Regions from separate parts of the Affinirhizobium capsici genome, predicted to be linked through region 2. Evidence: riboswitches for the same ligand, from Rfam matches in the RefSeq annotation. Region 2 holds a riboswitch; the other holds the start of a gene.

Region 1 (3,405 bases), on a different contig from region 2:
ACCCGCATCGCCGGAGACGAGAAGTATCACCAGCCGATGCCGCATTTCAAGTGAAAACCGGTGGGCTTAGCTCAGCTGCGGAAATGCTTGGAAAGCTTGAGGCCCTGCGCCTGATAGTTGGAGCCGAGGCCAGAGCCATAGAGCCCCTGCGGAGGCTCCTGCATATGCTCATAGACCAGACGGCCAACGATCTGCCCGTGCTCCAGAATGAACGGCACTTCGTGGCTGCGGACTTCCAGCACGGCGCGGCTGCCAGTGCCGCCTGCTGCAGCATGGCCGAAGCCTGGATCGAAAAAGCCTGCATAGTGCACGCGAAACTCGCCGACCAGCGGGTCATAAGGCGTCATTTCAGCCGCATAGAGCGGTGGCACGTGCACTGCCTCACGCGACACGAGGATGTAGAACTCATCCGGATCAAGGATCAGTTCATCGCGGCCACGGCTGTAGAGCGGCTCCCAGAAATCCAGCACATCGTGCTGGGCCTTCAGGTCAACGTCGATGACGGAGGTATGGTGCTTGCCACGATAGCCGATGAGGCCATCCGGCCCGGTGCCCTTCAGATCAATCGAAAGCGCGATGCCGCCGCCGGACACATTGGGCATTTCGCTGGCGACCAATGTTTCGCTTTCATGCAGGGCCAGAACCTCAGCCTCGGTGAGCAGCGCGTGACCGACACGGAAACGGATCTGCGAGAGGCGCGAACCCCGGCGCACAATGACAGGGAAGGTTCGCGGCGAGATTTCGAGATAGAGCGGGCCGGAGTAGCCAGCAGGGATCTTGTCGAATTCCTGCGCGTGATCGACCATGACGCGGGTGAAGATATCGAGGCGACCCGTGGAGCTTTTCGGATTGGTGGAGGCGGAAAGCTCCTGTGGCAAATCGAGGCTTTCCATGAGCGGCACGATGTAGACGCAGCCCGTTTCCAGGACCGCACCATTTTCGAGATCGATCTCATGCAGCGTCAGGCGTTCGAGCTTATCGGCCACCGTGTGGTTGCGGCCCGGCATGAAGCTGGCACGTACGCGCAGCGCCTTGGAGCCCAACCTCAGATCGAGGCTTGCGGGCTGAATCTGGTCGGCATCCAGCGCAGCCTCGCTCTTCAGCCTGCCTGCCTCAAAAAGTGCGCCGATCGCGCGATCCGCCAAAATGCCAGCTTTACGTTCCATTGAACCTATTCCTTAATCGGTGGACAAAAGCAAAAGCGGGGAATTGACGCAAGCTCTCTATAGGCGTATGCGAAACTTATCCCGTGGTGATTTGGCCGGTCGGCTTGCAGCCACGTTAAACAAGTGGCTAAAAGGACCGGGTGCGAAACCGGTCCGTCGAGACCGGTTTTTTTGTTTTTGGAATGGGATACGCACATGAGCAAGACCTGGCGCCCGGCAACCAAGCTCGTACACGAAGGAACGCTGCGCTCGTCCTTCGGCGAAACCTCCGAGGCCATCTACCTCACGCAGGGCTTCGTCTATGAGGATTCCGCCTCCGCCGAGGCACGTTTCAAGGGCGAGAGCGACGGCTTTATTTACGCACGCTACGGCAGCCCCACCAATGACATGTTCGAAAAGCGCATGATTGCGCTGGAAGGTGCGGAAGATGCTCGCGCCACAGCGTCTGGCATGGCAGCCGTTTCCGCCGCTATTCTCTGCCAGGTGAAGGCTGGCGACCATATTGTTGCCGCCCGCGCCCTGTTCGGCTCCTGCCGCTACATCGTGGAAACGCTGGCCCCGAAATATGGCGTGGAATGCACGCTGGTGGACGGTCGCGACCTGAAGAACTGGGAAGCGGCCATTCGCCCCAACACCAAGGTCATGTTCCTTGAAAGCCCGACAAACCCGACCCTGGAAGTGGTGGATATTGCTGGCGTTGCCAAGCTTGCCAACCAGATCGGCGCAAAGCTGGTGGTGGACAATGTCTTCGCCACGCCGCTTTTCCAGAAGCCGCTGGAGCTTGGCGCGCATGTGGTGGTCTATTCAGCAACGAAGCACATCGATGGCCAGGGCCGCTGCCTTGGCGGCGTCGTGCTTTCCAGTAAGGACTGGATCGACGAAAACCTGCATGATTACTTCCGCCATACCGGACCGGCCATGTCTCCCTTCAATGCCTGGACGCTGTTGAAGGGCCTTGAAACCCTGCCGCTTCGCGTGAAGCAGCAGACGGAAAGCGCTGGCCGTATTGCCGACTTCCTGGCCGATCAGGGCAAGGTGGCGAAGGTCATCTATCCGGGCCGCAAGGACCACCCGCAGGCAGATATCATTGCCAAGCAGATGACCGGCGGCTCAACGCTGGTCTGCTTTGAGCTGAAGGGCGGCAAGGATGCAGCCTTTGCGCTTCAGGATGCGCTCGATGTCGTGAAGATTTCGAACAATCTGGGCGACGCCAAGAGCCTGATCACGCATCCGGCAACGACGACGCACAAGAACCTCACCGATGAGGCGCGGGCTGAACTTGGCATCTCTGCCGGAACGCTGCGCCTCTCCTGCGGTATCGAGGATGCAGACGATCTGATCGACGACCTGGCCCAGGCTTTGGCGAAGGTTTCAGCCTGACACGTTTACCTTGACGGTTAGGATTAACCGTCAAAACACAGGGGTTTGAAGCTTCAAGGACGGGCGCATTTCTTGACCTAGCGCCCGACCTGTACGATATCCCTTCTACGCAATGAGGTATGGCACATGTACCGTGCACGGACGAAGGATATCGAAGTCGAGGTGGAGCCCTATTATCTGGAGGATCAATCCGATCCAGATGAGAGCCGCTACGTCTGGGGCTATCGCGTCGTTATTTCAAACCACTCCGGGTCAACAGTGCAGCTGATGCACCGCTACTGGCATATCACAGACCAAAACGGTCTTGTGGATGAAGTGGAAGGCCCCGGTGTGGTGGGCGAGCAACCGCGCCTTGAGCCGGGCGATACCTATGAATATTCATCCGGCTGCCCGCTTGATACGCCATCCGGCATGATGTTCGGCCACTATCAGATGCAGACCGATGATGGGCAGACATTCGCCGTTGATATTCCCGCCTTCTCGCTGGATTCCCCCGGCCTTCTGCGCACGTTGAACTGAGATATTCCGCATTCGCCAAGGCTCGCTCTTTATCAAAAAACAGGCGTATGCGCCGATGTTCACGCGGTTCGTTGAACCCGTGGTATGAAACTCCGATATGGCCGGGGCGCTGAGAGCTGCCTCGTATGGATAGTAATAAGTGACACCTCTCAGCGCCCCGTTCAGCGGTTTATGCACGCGACTCCGGTCTCTCTGCCTAGAGTGATTGCTGGCTGGGCTTGATCCATCGGCATCCGAAAATTCGGCGGACAAACCGATAGACCCTTCCAGAAACCACTCCCCATGTGTGCCGCACAGGCACGCCCGGCGCGCTCCTTCGGAGATGAAACGGCAGGCTGAC
Region 2 (3,405 bases):
TTGCCATCATCGCGGCGGATTGGGCCCAGCTGGCGCAGATCCATCGGCGTGCCTTCAACGGCAATCTGCTTGCCGGTCGGCACCTGATGCTCATCCAGTTCGAGATAATGATCGGCGGCAATCATGATATCATGGCCGAGGATATCGTCACGGCCATCGAGGTTGAAATAGGTGTGTTGGCAGATATTGGCGAGCGTTGGCTGATCCGTCACGCTCTCATAGAGAACGTTCAGAACGCCGTCATCCTTCAGCTCGTAGGTGGCCGTGACCGTGCAATTACCCGGATAGCCGCCGCGACCATCCGTATCCGTCACCTGAAGGATCACCTTGTTTGGCGAATGCGCGATGATGGTCCAATTGGTTTTGGCAAGGCCATCACTTCCGCCATGCAGATGCGTGTTGCCTTCCTGGTTCAGATCCACCTGATAGCTCTTGCCATCCAGCGTGAATTGACCCTTGCCAATACGGTTGGCCACGCGGCCCGGCGTCGCGCCAAAGTAAGAGGAATATTTCGGATAATCCTCGAAATTCTTGAAGCCCAGAACCAGAGGCGCATCATGCCCTTCCAGACGCAGATCCTGAATGACGGCACCCCAGGTAATGACATGCGCTGTGAGCCCACCGCCGGAAATCTTAACCCGGTAGACGGTTTCGCCCTTGGGTGTGGTGCCGAAAATCTCGCCTTGCGTCGTCATGCCTGTCTTCCTGTCATGCTTTGAAACCGGGCGGCAAACTGCGCCATTTTCGAATGCACTGCAATGCGCAAAAGCGGCTTTTAAAGCACGTTGCGGCTCGTCAGTCTCATGCCACGCGCTTCAAATAGCTGGTTTAGCGCATGTCGTTATCGCAAAACCGCTGCACACCTTTGCGCGACATGCTTTAGACCGTTCCGATCTTGTCCAGATCATAATGCGTGGTCTGGTAGATCTCGTTGATCCAGTTGCCGAAGAACAGATGCGCGTGGCTGCGCCAGCGGTTCTGCGGCGTCAGCGCCACGTCATTGTGCGGGAAGTAATTGTGCGGCATCTTGATCGGCACGCCCGAATTCACATCGCGGAAATATTCATCCGCCAGCGAGGTGGAATCATATTCGACGTGATTGAACATATAGAGCCGGTTGCACTTTTTCTCATGCACCAGGCACACGCCCATTTCTTCCGATTCCATCAGGATCTCAAGGCCCGGCACCTTCTCGATATCGGCGCGACGAACCTCGGTCCAGCGAGACACAGGGACCTGGAAATCATCGGAGAAGCCGTTCAGGTAGATGGATGACGGGCAGAGATTGCGGTGGCGATAAACTCCGAAGGCCTTCGCCTTCAACTCATGCTTTGGCACTTTATGGAAGTGATAGATGGCAGCCATTGCCCCCCAGCACACATTCAGCGTGGAGTGGACATTGGTGGCGGTCCAATTAAAGATCTGCTGCATCTCATCCCAGTAGGTGACTTCCTCGTAGGGAAGAAGCTCCACCGGCGCGCCTGTGATGATGAAGCCATCGAACTTGCGATGCTTCACTTCTTCCCAGGTATTGTAGAAGGAGAGAAGATGTTCTTCCGACGTGTTCTTCGCCTTGTGCCCACCGACGCGCACCAGCGAAAGCTCCACTTGCAGCGGCGATGCGCCCACGAGACGCGCCATCTGCACTTCCGTCTTGATCTTGTTCGGCATCAGGTTCAGCAGACCGATTTGCAGCGGGCGGATATCCTGGCGCACGGCGACCGTTTCGGTCATGACCCGCACGCCTTCGCTGACCAAAGTTTCAAAGGCAGGCAGGGTATCTGGAATCTTGATCGGCATGGTTCGAACTCGACAAACAAAAAAACCGGTCACAACGGACCGGTTTCATACCCGGTCTTTTTAGCCACTTGTTTAACGTGGCTGCAAGCCGACCGGCCAAATCACCACGATGAGAATTCTAAATAGGCGCTTCTTCCCAATACGTCAATCAGACCGAGGGAAGGTCGTGTGGTCATCACACCTCACACGACCAAAGCGCTTTATCACCAGTCAGCGATTATCCCCTGAAACACCCACAAAGCCAAGTCAACCACGCACGCAAGTGCTTTGCTTCGCGGGGCCGAATAGGCTATGGGCTGGCGCATGAGCACACCGACCTTTTCCATTCTGCTTGGCGGCAACATTACCGTCACCGATAGACTTCGCGCCGTGACCAGCGGCAGCCGTGTGATTGCGGCCGATAGCGGCATTCGCCATGCGCAACCGCTAGGCTTGACGCCGGAAATCTGGGTGGGTGATTTCGATTCCAGTGATGATGCGCTCAAAGCCGCCTATCCGAAGGTGGAGCGTCGCGCCTACCCCGTTTCCAAGGCAGCGACCGATGGCGAGATTGCCATTGCGGAGGCGATTTCTCGCGGGGCGGAACGCTTGATCCTGGTGGGTGCTCTGGGTGGCGAACGGTCGGACCATGTGTTGCAGCATTATCTTTCGGCTCTCAGCCTCGCGGAAGATAATTTCGAAGTGATGCTGACCTCCGGCGATGAAGAGGCCTTTCCGCTGTGCAATGATGGCGGCATGGAACTGGACCTGCCGAAAGGCGCGCTGTTTTCCGTGCTTGGCTTCACGGCGCTGGAGGGACTTTCAATCCGCAATGCCCGCTACCCGCTGAAGAATTTCAAATTGACCTTCGGTTCATCGCGCACCATTTCCAACGTAGCGGAAGGCGTGATCTCCGTAACCCTGTCGAAAGGCCGTGCCCTGCTCTTGGCCCGCCCTTACGACCGCAGCGGAGCTTGAATCATGGCACCTCCAATTCTTAAACTCGACGATATTCGCCTCAGCTTCGGCGGCACGCCGCTTCTGGACGGAGCCAACATGCAGGTGGAACCGGGTGACCGCATCTGCCTTGTCGGCCGCAATGGCTCTGGCAAATCCACGCTGATGAAAATTGCGGCGGGTCTGGTCGAAGCCCAATCGGGCGAGGTGTTCCGCCACCCCTCCTCCACCATCCGCTATCTGGAGCAGGCCCCGGATTTTGGCGGCTTCACCACGGTGCAGGCCTATTGCGAAGCGGGCCTTGGACCGGGCGACGACCCCTACCGTGTGACCTACCTCTTGAACCACCTGGGCCTGACCGGACAGGAAGACCCGAAGCGCCTTTCCGGCGGCGAGGCCCGCCGCGCGGCTCTCGCGCGGGTGATGGCACCTGAGCCAGACATTCTGATGCTGGATGAGCCGACCAACCATCTGGACCTGCCGACAATCGAATGGCTGGAAGGCGAATTGCAAAAGAGCCGCAGCGCACTGGTCCTGATTTCGCACGATCGCCGCTTTCTGGAAAAGGTTTCGACCGCTGTCGTCTGGCTGGATCGCGGCCTTTCCCGCCGCTTGGATCGCGGCTTTGGCCATTTCGAAGCATGGCGTGATGAAGTGCTGGAAGCTGAA

The links. Region 2 has a riboswitch for S-adenosylmethionine ahead of metA (homoserine O-acetyltransferase MetA). Riboswitches for the same ligand answer to the same signal wherever they lie in the genome.
Region 1: another riboswitch for S-adenosylmethionine. It lies ahead of AC0JZ1_RS14165 (O-succinylhomoserine sulfhydrylase); the one in region 2 lies ahead of metA (homoserine O-acetyltransferase MetA).

The regions. Positions count from the first base shown of each region.
Region 1 is NZ_CDRNXD010000004.1:2,252,552-2,255,956, forward strand. It holds tRNA gene AC0JZ1_RS14155 (tRNA-Gly) at 1-6, opposite strand, end outside; gene AC0JZ1_RS14160 (2'-deoxycytidine 5'-triphosphate deaminase) at 72-1,166, opposite strand; SAM riboswitch at 1,240-1,318, shown strand; gene AC0JZ1_RS14165 (O-succinylhomoserine sulfhydrylase) at 1,362-2,546, shown strand; gene apaG (Co2+/Mg2+ efflux protein ApaG) at 2,673-3,065, shown strand.
Region 2 is NZ_CDRNXD010000007.1:256,079-259,483, forward strand. It holds gene AC0JZ1_RS19455 (aldose epimerase family protein) at 1-695, opposite strand, end outside; gene metA (homoserine O-acetyltransferase MetA) at 880-1,800, opposite strand; SAM riboswitch at 1,840-1,918, opposite strand; gene AC0JZ1_RS19465 (thiamine diphosphokinase) at 2,104-2,757, shown strand; gene AC0JZ1_RS19470 (ABC-F family ATP-binding cassette domain-containing protein) at 2,761-3,405, shown strand, end outside.